Regions from separate parts of the Neobacillus sp. 19 genome, predicted to be linked through region 2. Evidence: riboswitches for the same ligand, from Rfam matches in the RefSeq annotation. Region 2 holds a riboswitch; the other holds the start of a gene.
The links. A riboswitch is a leader RNA that binds a small molecule or an ion and turns the genes downstream of it on or off. The one in region 2 is predicted to bind FMN.
Positions count from the first base shown of each region.

Region 1: another riboswitch for FMN. It lies ahead of ACO1D1_RS16250 (ECF transporter S component); the one in region 2 lies ahead of ribE (riboflavin synthase).

Region 1 covers NZ_JBMPZU010000052.1:29,203-36,878, reverse strand. Annotated here, with positions in the region: partial or broken gene sigX (RNA polymerase sigma factor SigX) at 1-80, shown strand, start outside; gene ACO1D1_RS16260 (hypothetical protein) at 55-1,248, shown strand; gene ACO1D1_RS16255 (peptidoglycan DD-metalloendopeptidase family protein) at 1,425-2,171, shown strand; FMN riboswitch at 2,307-2,442, shown strand; gene ACO1D1_RS16250 (ECF transporter S component) at 2,605-3,192, shown strand; gene ACO1D1_RS16245 (ferredoxin) at 3,303-3,551, opposite strand; gene ACO1D1_RS16240 (helix-turn-helix domain-containing protein) at 3,812-4,849, shown strand; gene ACO1D1_RS16235 (RecQ family ATP-dependent DNA helicase) at 4,849-6,357, shown strand; gene ACO1D1_RS16230 (CPBP family intramembrane glutamic endopeptidase) at 6,354-6,962, shown strand; gene ACO1D1_RS16225 (LysM peptidoglycan-binding domain-containing protein) at 6,955-7,676, shown strand, end outside.
Region 2 covers NZ_JBMPZU010000030.1:18,291-25,966, forward strand. Annotated here, with positions in the region: gene ACO1D1_RS07550 (MFS transporter) at 1-1,289, opposite strand, end outside; gene ACO1D1_RS07555 (M24 family metallopeptidase) at 1,647-2,810, opposite strand; gene ribE (6,7-dimethyl-8-ribityllumazine synthase) at 3,087-3,554, opposite strand; gene ACO1D1_RS07565 (bifunctional 3,4-dihydroxy-2-butanone-4-phosphate synthase/GTP cyclohydrolase II) at 3,594-4,787, opposite strand; gene ribE (riboflavin synthase) at 4,831-5,490, opposite strand; FMN riboswitch at 5,621-5,768, opposite strand; gene ACO1D1_RS07575 (GyrI-like domain-containing protein) at 5,865-6,332, opposite strand; gene ACO1D1_RS07580 (CBO0543 family protein) at 6,620-7,006, opposite strand; gene katA (catalase KatA) at 7,123-7,676, opposite strand, start outside.

The DNA of each region.
Region 1 (7,676 bases), on a different contig from region 2:
TAAAGGTCTTAAAGAAGCATATGGAAATGTTTTTTGAAAAGGAGGGATTAACTAGTGAAAAAGTCAGAGTGGAGCGATAGAGAGCTCGAAGAATTATTAAGGCAAATGCCAAGAATACAAGATCATCGCGATCCTCGTGACATTTACCAAAATCTTTCTTTAAAAAAGCGTAAAAGGAAACCTTGGCTGCTCCCGGGCATCGCTGCAGTGGCTGCACTACTTCTATTTTTTATCTTAGCCCCAAAATTAATGGATGGGACAAATATCTCCTTTGATCAAACAACAGAGGAAAAATCATCAGCAACCAAAGAAATAGCAGTTGCTGACAAGGATTCGAACATTCTTCTAAAGAAAGAAGATGCTTCATCAAAAGAACAAGCATATACGGGAACGGCACAGACGGAGTTAGCGAAAGGCGGAAGCATAAAAACGGCTGTTTATGATGCCGATGTAGAAAGCGGTAAGGTATTTACCTACTGGATTCCGGATCCGCAAGCGCAAATACTTATACCAGTTTCCACAATTATCAATGATACCGAGGAGCAATCTTGGCTTACTGTATATACCAAGAACATGGAAAATTTAAAAGAAGCGGAATGGGGGTTATCAGACTTCTATCCCTTAAAGGTGACGATGGTGCTAGATGAAAAAACAAACACTGTCTTGGTTGATGTTCCGGCCGACCATCAGTATGGACAAGGGGCTGCCACCGAAACCAATTTTTTAAATATATTAAAAAAGGACATAGCCTCTAATAGCAGCAGTATTAAGAAAATTAAATTTTCTACCAATGGTGTACCGGGAATCGAACTTGGGAATTATGGGTCGATGAACGAATTAGATGTTGTTCAAGAAACAAAACATGCTTTTTTATTTTATTATCCTGAAGGTAGTGAAATTCCATATTTAACAACCACTAAAGAAACATTTAACGATATTAATCAGGCGATTGAAGCAATGAAGTCAGATCAGCCGCAATTGGGATTAAAGAGTTCACTAAAGCCCCTGCTCCCATTACACGATGTGTCTGTCATTGATAAAACATTATATGTATCATTAAAGGGAAATACTAGTCTGCAAGACAACCAGCAGACAACAACTTCTTTTGAGTCATTACTAATGACAGCAAAGGAATTTGGACTTGAAAAAGTAGTAGTTAAGGATTCTGTGCTCCCACATATCGGTCCATTTGATTTATCATTAGAGCAGAAGGTTCCATTAGCGCCAAATTTGCAGAATATAGATTGATTCTTTAAATCAACCAACCTGGTTGATTTTTTTTTATGAATAAAATAGCAAAGGTCTCCAAATTATAACAACTATGCTTAGGTCTCTTCTCAGTTGTGCATTGTGGTCTAAACGTGAACCAATGCACATATGGTGTGGAGGAGAGGACAAGATATATTAAGGAGGATATAAAAAGAATGCGTGATTATATTAAAAGATTTTTAATTGCCATTATTATGGCGCTCTGTGTAAGCTTATTATTTTTAGGAGGTAAACATTCGGAGGCAGCGGGTGTTCAAGAATCTAAGAGAATGTATGAACAATGGATTTGGCCGGCAGACGGTGTCATTTCCGATACATATGGAACAAGGCAAGGAAAACATAAAGGAATCGATATTGCTGGAAAATTGGACGCATCAGTGCTGGCTGTTGATGATGGAACGGTTGTCAAGTCCTACTATTCTAATACATATGGTAATGTGATTTTTATTAAACATCCCAGTAATTTTGTAACGGTTTATGCTCACTTAAACAGACGGATAGTGTCAGTTGGCCAAACGGTTAAACAAGGTGATGTAATCGGAAAAATGGGAAGGACTGGACAAGCTACCGGAACCCATCTTCATTTTGAAACTCATCAATTAGAATGGAGATATGATAAGAAATATGCATTGAACCCAGAAAAGATTTTGGGTAAGGCAGATGTCGGTGAATTCGTCCAAGGAGGCATTGCAAGTATTGGAAATCATGTCTTAGCAGCAAACAGCCTGCCGCATATGGATGGCGGTACATCGCAAATTAACACTGTAAAATATACTGTTAAACAAGGGGATACTCTATCCGCTATTGCTCGAAAACAAAATACTTCTGTAGAAAGAATTAAACAAATAAACAATCTGACAACTGATCTCATTAAGCCAAATCAAACGTTAATTGTTCAATAATATCCTAGAAACCCGTTGGCATTTGTCAGCGGGAATTTTTTTACTTTTAGAAAAGTGACAATTAAAGAACATAGGAAACCTTATACTTAACAAATAAGAATTTCTTTAGTATAATAAAGTTGTAATTTAATATCGATCTATCTTCGGGGCAGGGTGAAATTCCCGATCGGCGGTATTTGGAGCAATGCTCCATGAGCCCGCGAGCCTTTATAAGGCAGGATTTGGTGCGATTCCAAAGCCGACAGTATAGTCTGGATGGGAGAAGATGGAGGTTCTGCAGACGTTCAAAAAATGTTGATTTATCGAACGTTTATTAAGCGTGCCTTTGTAAAATCCCTCAAGCGATTTGTCTTGAGGGATTTTTATATACTTGGGCCGTCTTTTGGCTGAACCTCTCTTCCTTATGCGATGGATCAAAAAAGGAGAGAGGAAGATGAAAGAAATGAAGAAAACGAAGAAAATATCGGTAAAAGCGTATGTGTCAATTGGGATGTTGAGCAGTATAGCCTACCTATTAATGCTTTTAAATTTCCCGCTGCCGCTATTCCCTAATTTTTTGTTTGTCGATTTCAGTGACATTCCTGCATTGATTGCCGCTTTAATTTTCGGGCCGATAGCAGGAATATTAGTAGAGTTATTTAAGAATATTCTAAATTATATAGCGACAGGAAGCCAAACCGGTATTCCTGTAGGCCATATTGCCAATTTCCTAGCAGGAATTGTCTTTATCCTGCCAACTTATTTTGTTTATAACAAACTCAGGACTAAAAAGGGAATGACCCTTGGATTAATCGCTGGGACCGTAATAATGGGCGTTGTAATGAGCATTTTAAATTATTTCTTCATATTACCAGCCTACACAGTTCTCATGGGTTTTCCAGATATGCGTAATTTAGTGGTACCGGCAATCCTGCCTTTTAATATTCTAAAAGGTATCATGATGTCTGTTATCTTTATGCTGTTGTTTATTCGGTTGCAGGCATGGATTAAAAAATTATCAACAACTGTAAAAAGTGCATAAAAAAGCAGCAGGGAATTTCTTTATCCCTGCTACTTTTTATTTTATAAAGTAAAAACCCCGTCTGAAAAGACGGGGATTAGTAGCTTAAGAATATTACATGGGTAAAAAGATTATTCGAATTTTGTTGGGTTACCATCGAATGCTTCGTCTGCAACTTTAATTGAATCCGTTGGGCATCCTTCAAATGCATCCATCATGTCATCGATTAAAACATCCGGAATTTCAACGATTCCTTCGTTATCGTCAAGAGTTACATATGCAATGCCTTCATCATCGTAATCATAAATATCTGGTGCTGCTGCGCCACATGCACCACATGCGATGCAAGTTTCCTTATCAACAATCGTGTACTTTGCCATGAAAAAAAACCTCCCAGTTAAATAACAATAATTAGTTTAACATGTTTCCCAAGAAAAAATGGAAACGCATTACTCATATCTATTGTAAATCTGTATCAACAACTTTTCAATAGAAAAATACTAATTAAACATGGGAGCATTAAATTCAATTTCACAAACTTATACATTTTAGAATAACAAGTCCCTTCATTTCATGGTAAAATAAAATAAGAAAAATCGGAGAATTTGTCGATATAATGTAGAAAAAGTGGTGTAGCAAAATGCTGCAAGTTGAAGCCATCATTCTTTATTGTTTACAACAGCTAAATAGTGACCGGACAATTTACTCTGTCTATCACCTTTTGAATGGAAAAAAGTCATCACAAACGCTTCAGGATGCTCATTTATTTTCTTTGAAGAGATTTTTTGGGATTTACGAAACATTAACAAGGGAATCCTTCGATGAAATAATCGATTCGATGTTCAGAAACCAATGGATTCACCGTTCGGGGGAGCAGCATTATCTTCTAACGCATTCTGGCAAATTGTTTTTAGAAAAGAATCCATTGCCATCCTATATAGATGGGTGGAGCTATCACTCATTTACTTCAGTGTTTTGGGAAAGACTGGCTCTATTTATTCAGGTTACGTCAAATCTTGTGTATGGGGAGTCAGGGTATCTCCCCATACAGAAAAACAAAGATGTTCATCGCTGGATGAAATCTTCCTTAAAGCAACTCAGAGTGTCAAAGAAAGAGTTAGGCAGGATTGTATACTCCGAGTTGAGAGAATGCCTTAATGATACGAAGGATATCGATCCCTCTAATCTGGTATTTCGATTAACTGGTTTTCAGCAAATTGGTCTAACTCCACATCAACTGATGAAAAGGTTAAATAGTGACATTCATAATTACCATATTGGTTTTATTCATACACTTCATTATTTGATACAAACGATTCAGCAAAATCCTAAGCGCTTTCGTGTGTTAACACTTCTTATCCAAGATTTTCATCAGCGGGATGAATTAACTCTTTCATCTAGACGAACATGGAATTTATTAAGCCAAGGCTTATCCCCTGACAAGATTGCTGAGTTCAGACAGTTGAAATTAAGTACGATTGAAGATCATCTTGTAGAATTTGCCTTAAATGTTGATCATTTCTCAATAGATTCCTATGTTGACAACGCGTTACAAATAAAGATTTTAGAAATATCCCGGCAGAATGGTACCAGGCAGCTAAAACTGATTAAGGACCAATTGGAATCAGCGACTTATTTTCAAATAAGATTAGTGCTGGCAAAGTATGGTGATAGATAATGGAATTAGATACACTTTTAAACAAGCACTTTGGATTTCAATCCTTTAAAACTGGCCAAAAAGAAGTGATTTCGGCAGTACTTGCAGGTCAGCATACATTGGCTATGCTTCCAACAGGTACCGGGAAATCCTTGTGTTACCAGCTTCCGGGTTATATCCTAAAGGGGCAAATTTTGATCATTTCTCCTCTTCTTTCCTTAATGCAAGATCAAGTCGAGCAATTTAAGCGGTTTGGGGAGAAGAGAGTTATAGCGTTGAATTCATTTCTTTCTCATGCAGAAAAAAATAATGTTCTTCTTCATTTAAAGGAATATAAGTTCATTTTCATTTCTCCTGAAATGCTGCGTGTTCCTTTTATTTTAAGGTTGCTGCAACAACTAACCATTTCTTTATTTGTTGTCGATGAAGCTCATTGTATATCCCAATGGGGTCTTGACTTTCGCCCCGATTATTCTAAATTAGGTGACATCCGGAATAAGTTAGGGAATCCGCTCACCCTTGCACTTACTGCAACAGCTACCAAAAAGGTCCGTGAGGATATTATTGATTCTTTAGGCCTTAATGAAGTAGTGAAAATTGAATCCTCAGCAGACCGCCCTAATATTGCTTTTTATGTAGAAGAATTATCAGATTACCATGATAAGCAAAACCGGCTAATGACCCTTGTTTCACGTCTGAAAAAACCGGGAATTATTTATTTTTCCAGTAAAAAAATTGCAGAACAAATGGCGGCTCTGCTTGATGAAAAAGGCATCTGTCGGGTAATGGCCTATCATGGGGGATTGGATCAAAATACGAGAATTTTAATCCAGCAGCAGTTTATCCATGACCAGCTGGATGTCATTTGTGCAACGAGTGCCTTTGGAATGGGAATCAACAAAGAAAATATTCGTTTTGTTATCCATTACCATATGCCGATGCAAATTGAATCGTATCTTCAGGAAATTGGCAGGGCCGGCCGTGATGGAAACCCCAGTGTTGCTATTTTATTATCCTCCCCTGGAGATGAACAACTCCCGCTTCAGCTTGCAGAAAGCGAACTGCCCTCAGACCAGCAAATTGATTGGTTATTTGCAAACAAGCAGGTAGATGGGCTGCAAAGAGATGGCAAAATGGAACTAAATCCGCAATTAAGAGAACTGGGTGGGTTTTCAGATATTCAGTGGAGAATTATTGAGGACTTTATTATGAATCACCCTGAAAAGGGCTGCTCTCCTGAAATGTTAGGGAGTGCCCTGAAGGAATTTGTGAAAAAACGTGTTACCGCGAAGGTTTATAATGTTTTTCAAATGAAAAAATGGGTGGAGTCCACTTCGTGCAGACGCGAACGGGTCCTTCAATATTTTGATGAGATATTGCAAAAAAAGGTTTCCTCATGCTGTGACATTTGTGGTTTTGAGCTACAGGATTATCAATCTACCCAAAATGGAACACCTGATAAATCACGTGTTGAAAAGTGGGAGGATTACCTTGCTAAAATTTTAATCAATAGTGAGTTGAGTGAATGAAAAAGAAGTATAATGAATTAATCGAAAGTTTAACGGATAAAGAACTGCTTTATCATCTTTATTTAACCCAGATCATTCTCTTAGCTATCTCTCTTATTTTAGGTTTTCTTTTATATGATCATTTCTCGTATCTTCATCAAATCCGCTTACGTGATGTTGATATCGTTGCAATCGGCGTGCCTGCAGGTGTTGCTGTGGTCGTAATGGATATTGTATTAATGAAATGGCTGCCTTCTTCCTATTATGACGATGGAGGATTAAATGAAAGAATCTTTAAAAATAGAAATGTGTTTCATATTCTTGTCATTGCTCTAATTGTCGCATTTAGTGAGGAATTGCTTTTTAGAGGAATCATACAAACAAAAGTGGGTCTTATCGTGGCCAGTCTTATTTTTGCTATAATCCACTATCGGTACCTTTTTAATTGGTTTTTATTTTTGAATATCGTCCTGCTTAGCTTTTTAATAGGTATGATATACGAATGGACAGGAAATTTAGCAGTAACCATAATAATGCACTTCATTATTGATTTCCTATTAGGCTTATATATTAAATTTAGACATACAACCCTTAATGAAAAACAGGGAGGGGAGCTCCGTGAATAAAGAAGAACCATACAGAGATCAGGCGGAAAGATTAAAGAAGCGGATACAAAAAATAAATGATAAGGTCGAAGCCGGCGACAAATTGCCCCCAAGAGAACAAGTGCACCGTCAAAAAAAGAAGAAAACCAAATGGAAGCTAAAGTATCCAGTCATTCGGTTATTAGTCTTATGTTTTATTCTTCTGCCAATCATTATTTTTAGTGTGATTTCCTACCGTGATAACGGGAAAAAAATAAATGGGATTGAAAAAACGTCTGGAAGTTCTGTGGGGTACGAAACCATCAATCTTGAAAAGCCGAATCAAGCTGATGAAACCGTTGTTGAGGAACCTAGAGAAACGGTTGAAGAGAACATTGACTTGAAAGAAGAGGAAGAAAAGAGTAAAACGATTCAGGATGTGGCAGGCCAATCCAATTCTAGCAATAATTCCAACTCAACCGTTCAGGCATCTAGTTCAAATGAAGCAGCTGCTAATAAGCAGGCTCCAGAAAATAACAGTCAGCAGCAAACAGTGACTGTTAAAAATGAAACAAATGCAACTTCAACGGAAAAAACAAGTAAGGTTGTTTATCATACGGTTAAACCACAAGAAACACTTTTTAAAATTGCGATGACCTATTATCAATCACAGAAAGGTATCGACATTATTAAGAAAGCAAATAGGCTGCAAAATGAAGGTATCTATGCTGGTCAAGTATTAAAAATCCCTTTAGA
Region 2 (7,676 bases):
TTTGCGGAGACCATGAAACGTGTTAAGATGGCACCAATTAAGGCAAGTGCCGCACCTAAAAATAAAACATATTGCCAGGATCCTAAAGAAACAATTAAAAATCCTGTTAATGCAGGGGCAATGATGCCTGCGACTGTTCCGGAAGTATTCATGATACCGGATAAAGTTCCTGCTGTTTTCGGGCCAATATCGATTGGCAAGGTCCAAAACATCGTAAAGTTAATCCCTAAGCATGTTACTGATAGAGTAATATACGCAAGTGCAGCCCATTCATTCGGTGTATAGGCACCTAATGCCATAAAAATAGCTGTTCCTAAGAAGGAGATATACATAGGGATTCTTCTTGATTGTGTAAGAGAATATTTTTTTGACAAACGATCAGATAAGAGTCCGGCCACGTTCATCGCTATAAATGCGCCTAACCATGGGAGCGCACCATATATGCCCACCTTCAGCATCGTAAAGCCTCTTTCCTTCATGAAATAGGCCGGCAGCCAGGTCAGATATAAGTACCAATTGTAATTTTGAAAGAAATAGATCAAGGTAATTCCCCAGACTTCTTTTACACGAAATAGTTTTGACCATGGTATTTTGACATCCTTCGTTTCTTTAGCCGGACTGTCTTCCTTCATCTCTTCTAATTCTTCAGGAGTGATAAATGGATGGTCTTTTGGATTATCGGTGGCAATTTTCATCCAAATAATCGCCCAAATAATTCCTAAAGCACCAAAAAAGTAAAAGGATGCATGCCAATTAAATTTTGTTGTTAACCATGTAGTAATCGGTGCGGTAATCATGACTCCAATTGCCATCCCTGACATATTGAGACCCTGCCAGCGTCCTCTTGAATGAATCGGCGACCATTTGGAAACGACTGAGGTATGGGATGGGAAATTGACAGCTTCCCCCACGCCGAGTAAAAATCGAATAACCAAGATGGATGCAAAACTCCAGGCTAGAGGTGTAAGAATCGTAAATACTGACCAAAGTGCTACCCCAATCGCAAGGAATTTGACTCCGCCCCATTTGTCCGACATCCACCCTGCCGGAATTCCCAGCAAAATATAGCCGACAAAAAAGGCTGATGCAAGAAGTCCAAATTGTTGTTCGTTCCAGCCAAATTGCTCCATCATCGTGACGGCAACAATTGAAATATTAGAGCGATCAGTATAGGCAAGGACTGTGCTTAAAAAGATAAAAAACATGACAATCCAACGTGCCTTGATCTTCCTATTTATTTTCGGACCAGGAACTTTAACCTCTGTATTTCCTGACAGTGGTCTTGTCATAAAAAAGTACCATCTCCTTTATTCAATTATCCTTTGCCTTCTTAATAATCTACTATTCTTTTAATTTATGGTTCTATTTCCCTCCTTTACTAAAAAATATTGAAAGCGCTGACAATTGGTTGTGAAAATGATAATTATTGAAAGCGCCGACAAACGATGATCTAGGAATCATAAAAAGGTTTGTTTTTTGAAGTGTCTTGATGAACGATGCAGGATTCGTGATGGGAATAGATGCGGATAAAATTATGTAGGTTAATCCGTTTGTCAGACAAACGACCATTTATACTCTACATATTAAAGGGTTCAATATTATTTGTCAACTGAATATTCTAAATTTTTAGTCACCAGCAACATTCCTTAATCAACATAAAATAATTCTCGATTGAGTGTACTCAAAATTTCATAACCTGATTTGGTAATTAATATGTCATCTTCAATCATGACCGAACCTAGACCTGGTATCATAAATTTTGGTTCGATCGTTATCACCGCACCTTCTGGTAATGGCTGTGTAAAACCTAATCCTAAAACGGGATCTTCATCAATTTCTAAGCCAATGGAATGACCAATATAGCTGCCCCGGCTATTTCCTGTACCCATAAAATTTTCAAGCAGGCCCTGTTCTTTTGCTAATTGTTCGGCAAATAAATAGAGTTCTTCTCCCGTTACATCAGGTCTTATTTTATCAATTACACTTAAATGCAGCTCCACTAACCTATTCCATAAATCCATTTGTTTATCAGATGGTTTCCCTAAACAATAAGTACGAGCCATATCGGCATGATAACCTTCCTTGCAAATGCCATAGTCAACTACAACAAGATCCCCATTTTCAATTTTCCGTTTAGAGGCACCCCATGGTAAGCTTTCGCTCATGCCAACCCCTGTTACTGTCATCGCATGCCCAGAAACTTCCCAGGCATTTGGACCCGATGTCACGATGCCGCCGCCAGGCAAGCATCCATCCCAGCGTCGAAACCAAACCACTCCGTCCCCGCCATTTTTCCTTGCCGCATACTCCATACTGGCTGCCAGCTCATATTCGGTAATACCTGTTTTTAATGTTGATAAGATTGCCTTGTGGCCTTGCTTCCATAAATCAATAGAGTTTCTAATGCTCTCAACCTCAAAGGAATCCTTGATAAGCCTTTGCTGCATTATGATCTTCGATATATTGATAAATTCATATCCGTTTAAATTCTTTTGCAAACTTAAACCGATATTCGTTGGCAATACATCGGTTTGCACTCCTAGCTTACTACCTATTGGAGGCATACTATTTAACTCACCCAACATGGAAATCATATCTTTAAAACTATTTGCTTCAAATGTTTGGTCAATCCATGTGGCCTTTTTGGTCATTTCATGTGCTCTTCTTGTAAAAAGAATCGGATTTCCTTCATCTGAAATCCATAGATTTGTGGGCTGTGCAGTTCCTGCATAATAAAAAAGATCTCTCGGATTCATAATAAGGGCAGCAGCCACATTATGAAATTTTAATTTCCCTTGAAGTTCTTTCACTCGATTTTGATAGAGAAGCTTATTTGAATTCAAAGTTGTCACCATAACTACATCCTTTCCATGTGTGTTTGTCTGACAAACAAAAAAATAGGTAAGAGATTTAACTCCTCCTTTTTATCATTCTATTCATAATTATTTCATTTTTCAATCAATTATACCATCTATGTTCTTACAGTAAATATACCAATAAAATTTCTTTAAAAGAAAAGGCATCACATTCTTTCAGAAAGTTTTCTTTCCGAAAAATTGTGATGCCTTTTCAACTGGGATGTTTTGTTACTCCATATTCCTACATAAATTAGCCATTTCAATAGCGGAAACAGCTGCATCCCAGCCTTTATTTCCTGCCTTTGTTCCAGCTCGTTCGATTGCCTGTTCGATGGATTCAGTTGTCAGCACTCCGAAACTAATAGGAATCCCGCTAGCTAACGCTGTTGCAGAAACGCCTTTGGCTGCTTCGTTACAAACATAGTCAAAATGAGGTGTTGAGCCTCTGATGACTGTTCCAAGCGTAATGACCGCATCATACTTTTTACTATTTGCCATTTTTTGCGCGATTAGCGGTATTTCGAACGCACCCGGTACCCAGGCGATATCCACGTCGGCGTCATTTACGCCATGTCTTTTAAGAGCATCCTGTGCACCGCCCAATAACTTACTGGTAATAAATTCGTTAAACCTGCCAACAACAATTCCAACTTTTAATCCTGTGCCAACTAAATTTCCTTCAAAAATATTTCCCATGTTGATCACTCCATCCGCTTAATTTTGCGTGTTCATTTTCTAATATTGTAACAAATGCCCTAGTTTGTCGTGTTTCGTTTTTAAATAATTGGCATTTTCCTTACGCATTTCCATTTGCAGAGGCACCCGTTCGACTACCTCCAGATCATACCCTTTTAAGCCTTTTATTTTTCTGGGATTATTTGTTAATAACATCATTTTTTTAATCCCTAAGTCCTTCAAAATTTGTGCACCGATGCCATATTCTCTTAAATCAGCGCCAAAGCCAAGTTTTTCATTGGCTTCAACGGTATCGTAGCCTTCTTCTTGCAGTTTATATGCCCTTAATTTATTGAGCAGCCCAATGCCGCGTCCTTCCTGGCGCATATATAACAGAACTCCATTTTCGGCTTGATTGATTTGATTTAATGCGGCATGCAGCTGTGGTCCGCAATCACATCGGTATGATCCGAATACATCACCAGTCAGACATTCTGAGTGAACTCTGACTAAGACTGGAGTTTCAGGATTAATCTTCCCCTTTACTAATGCCACATGCTCTTTCCCATCAACTAGGTTCGAATATCCGACCGCCTTAAACGTGCCGAATTCTGTAGGTAAATCGATTTCTACTTCACGTTTAATCAGGTTTTCTGTTTTGTTCCGATATTCAATCAAGTCTTTAATGGTAATCATTTTAATGTTGAGTTCGTCGGCAATTTTTCGCAGCTGTGGGACCCGTGCCATTGTTCCGTCCTCATTCATAATTTCACAAATAACACCGGCCGGTTTGGCATCGCATAATCTGGCAAGGTCCACAGCGGCTTCTGTATGCCCTGTTCTTCTTAGGACCCCGCCCTTTTTGGCAACGAGCGGAAATACATGTCCGGGCCGTTTGAAATCTGCCGCTTTTGACTCCGGATCCAGTAAACTTAAAATCGTTGCTGACCGTTCAAATGCAGAAATCCCTGTGGTTGAAAATTTATGGTCAATCGTGACGGTAAACGCTGTCCCATGAGAATCCGTGTTATTCGAAACCATCGGCATTAAATCTAACTTTTGCGCTAATTCTTCTTCAATCGGAACACATACTAGTCCTCTGCCATGTGTCACCATTAAATTAATCACTTCCGGGGTAGTCTTTTCAGCTAGAGCGATAAAATCCCCTTCATTTTCGCGATCCTCGTCATCGCAAACAATAACCACCTTACCATCCTTTAAATCATTCAAGGCATCATCAATGGTATCAAACACCGCTATCACTCCTTTTTATTGGTTTATTTGCCAGTAACCCGCATTAATAAAATCCATTGTCTTCTAAAAATTTTTCCGTTATTCCAGATTTTCTTTTTTGCTGCGATTCACCTGTAAGGTTGTTGATAAAATGACCTACATATTTTCCAATCATATCGCATTCCAAGTTAACGATATCCCCTGAACCCTTTTTCCCCAATATCGTTTCCGACATGGTGTGTGGGATTAAAGAGATAGTAAAGCTATTCTCTGTTACTTCGAAAACAGTCAGGCTTGTCCCATCTACCGTAACGGATCCCTTCAAAATGACATATCGTAAAATTTCAGGAACCGCCTCAATTTCGTAATAAACCGCATTTTCCAATGCCTGTTTCCGTTTAATGATTCCTGTTCCATCAATATGTCCTGAAACAAAGTGACCGCCAAATCTCCCGCCAGCTGCCATCGCTCTTTCTAAATTAACCTGTGACCCCCGTTTAACAGTTTGCAAACTGGATGCTTTAACGGTTTCAGGCATCACATCAACAGTGAAGTGCTTAGCCGAAAAAGAAGTAACCGTCAGGCAAACCCCATTAACGGCAATACTGTCTCCTAGATGAACATCTTTAAGAATCTTTTTCGCTTCAATGGTGAGAACAAACGATGCCCCAGTCCGCTGGATATTCGAGAGCACGCCAATTTCTTCAATGATCCCGGTAAACATAATAGTTTTTTCTCTCCTTTAAAAAGGAATAATAAAGACCCTAAAGAAATCGTCTCTTTAGGGTCTTAAAAAATGGCAATAGGAAATAGAGGCTTAAAGATAGATATTTTTCGCCCTACCCTTAATCCTTGTATTCCTTCTCCCATCCAGACTTTAACTGTCGGCCCTGGAGTTTCACCAGATCCACCGTTTACCATACATGTTAAACGGGTCACGGACTAAGAAGCAAAAGCTTCATCACCGCCGGTTAGGAATTTCACCTGACCCCGAAGGAAATTATTAAATATATGATTACATCTTAGTACAATTCTTCTTAACAGTAAAGAAAACTGCATTTATTTGATTTTGTTCACATTTCATATTACCTATTCCTATTATTTATAGGTTTTAACAGGTACATAAATTTCAAAATGAAGATCGTCTAAGCCATTTTGCAGTTTATGCTCTTCCTTAAAAATTTCCAAACATAATGCATAATGATCCCGTTCATAACCATACTCCTCCATCCAGGCAAACAATCGGTTGTACGTTTCCAACACATTCTCAAGACTGCCTTTATGAACCGTGTTAACATAGTTTTTACCAGGAATCGTAAAACCAATCATACCTTCCGGGATCTCGTCAAGTTTTTCAACAGGCTTTGTTACGTAATACGTGAATTCTGTTTCCCTGCTATGAAATGGAGCGATTAAGAAAGGTTCCCTCGTCTGATGTGAAACCTCATTCAGACGTTCCCTCATTTTAGTAAAAAGCTCTGGAATCGTGCTCATTTCCGAGTATGTACCGTTCCACGAAATACCGACCACTTTTGTTTCTTCTCTTTTTATCACTTGGATACCCAAGCAAATCCCCCCTTTAATACAATCATATTTCTATTATTCTAATAATATCCCTTAAATTCCTGCTAATAAAATTCGACTAAATTTTTATTCTTCAATAGTTTTATACTGTAAAAAAAAGGCAATCTTACGTTTAGTATACCTATCTTACGTTATTTTAAAATACTTTGCTGCACATCAAAGACATTCCATAAGAAGGTTGCAAAAATAGCGGAAAAAACCCAAGCCAGCAGCGGATACTTATAATGGACAGCCAGTACAGAAAACATAACAAAACTAAATAAAGCGGATCAGCCCAAATTCCATCCATGTTTATGGACCAATGCCCCTAATTTTAAATCAGAAAATTCATTTATTGTATAGATCATCGTCCAAAAGAAAATATGCAGGATTTTTTTCCACATGTCCTTCGGCATATGCCCAAGAAAAATGCTAATTGTAACAGGATATTTAATTAACATAATCAGGATGGCAATATGAGTATGTTTAGCCCATTTTGTATCACTGCCAATTGGAACATACTCCCACATACTGTGCTTAAAAAACATAAATTGATAAACAAGATCCCCTACCATTAAGAATAAGAAAGTTGGATAATAGGCTTTCCAATTTTTCCAATCCCCCCATTTTATTGCTAAAATGATAAAAACCGCGCCGTAGACAACATTCAGACTCACTTGCAGGCTCCTTCACATCCTTCTTACCTGTATTTTTTCCAATTAATTGTAAATTTATTACAAATTTAAGAAAAACCAATAGACCGTTTGATATTCTCAAACGGCCGTAAACAATCTTATTTCACTTTTTGTGGCAATGCCAAATTCAAACCTTTGGCTACTCGCTCGCCATATTCCGGGTCTGCTTTGTAGAAATGCTGAATTTGACGCAGCTTAATATCCTCCCGTTCAACCGGCTTCATTGCTCCAACGATTGTCTCTACCAATCGAGACCTTTCTTCCTCTGTCATTAGACGGTATAGGTCGCCCGCTTGTGTGTAATGATCGTGTTGGTCATATGAAACCTGCTCTGCAACACCTGTAACCTGAAAGGCAGTTTGTTTATGTTCAGGTGCTTCTTTCGGACCGCCAAAGCTGTTTGGTTCATAGTAAACCGAACCGCCGCCATTATTGTCAGAACGCATCGCGCCGTCACGTTGATAATTATTCACTTCAACCTTTGGACGGTTAATCGGGAGCTGGTTATGATTCGTGCCTACACGGTAACGGTGGGCATCGGCATAAGCAAAAATACGACCTTGAAGCATCTTATCCGGTGATGCTTCGACCCCAGGTACCATTGTACCAGGTGAGAAGGTTGCCTGCTCGACCTCAGCAAAATAGTTTTCAG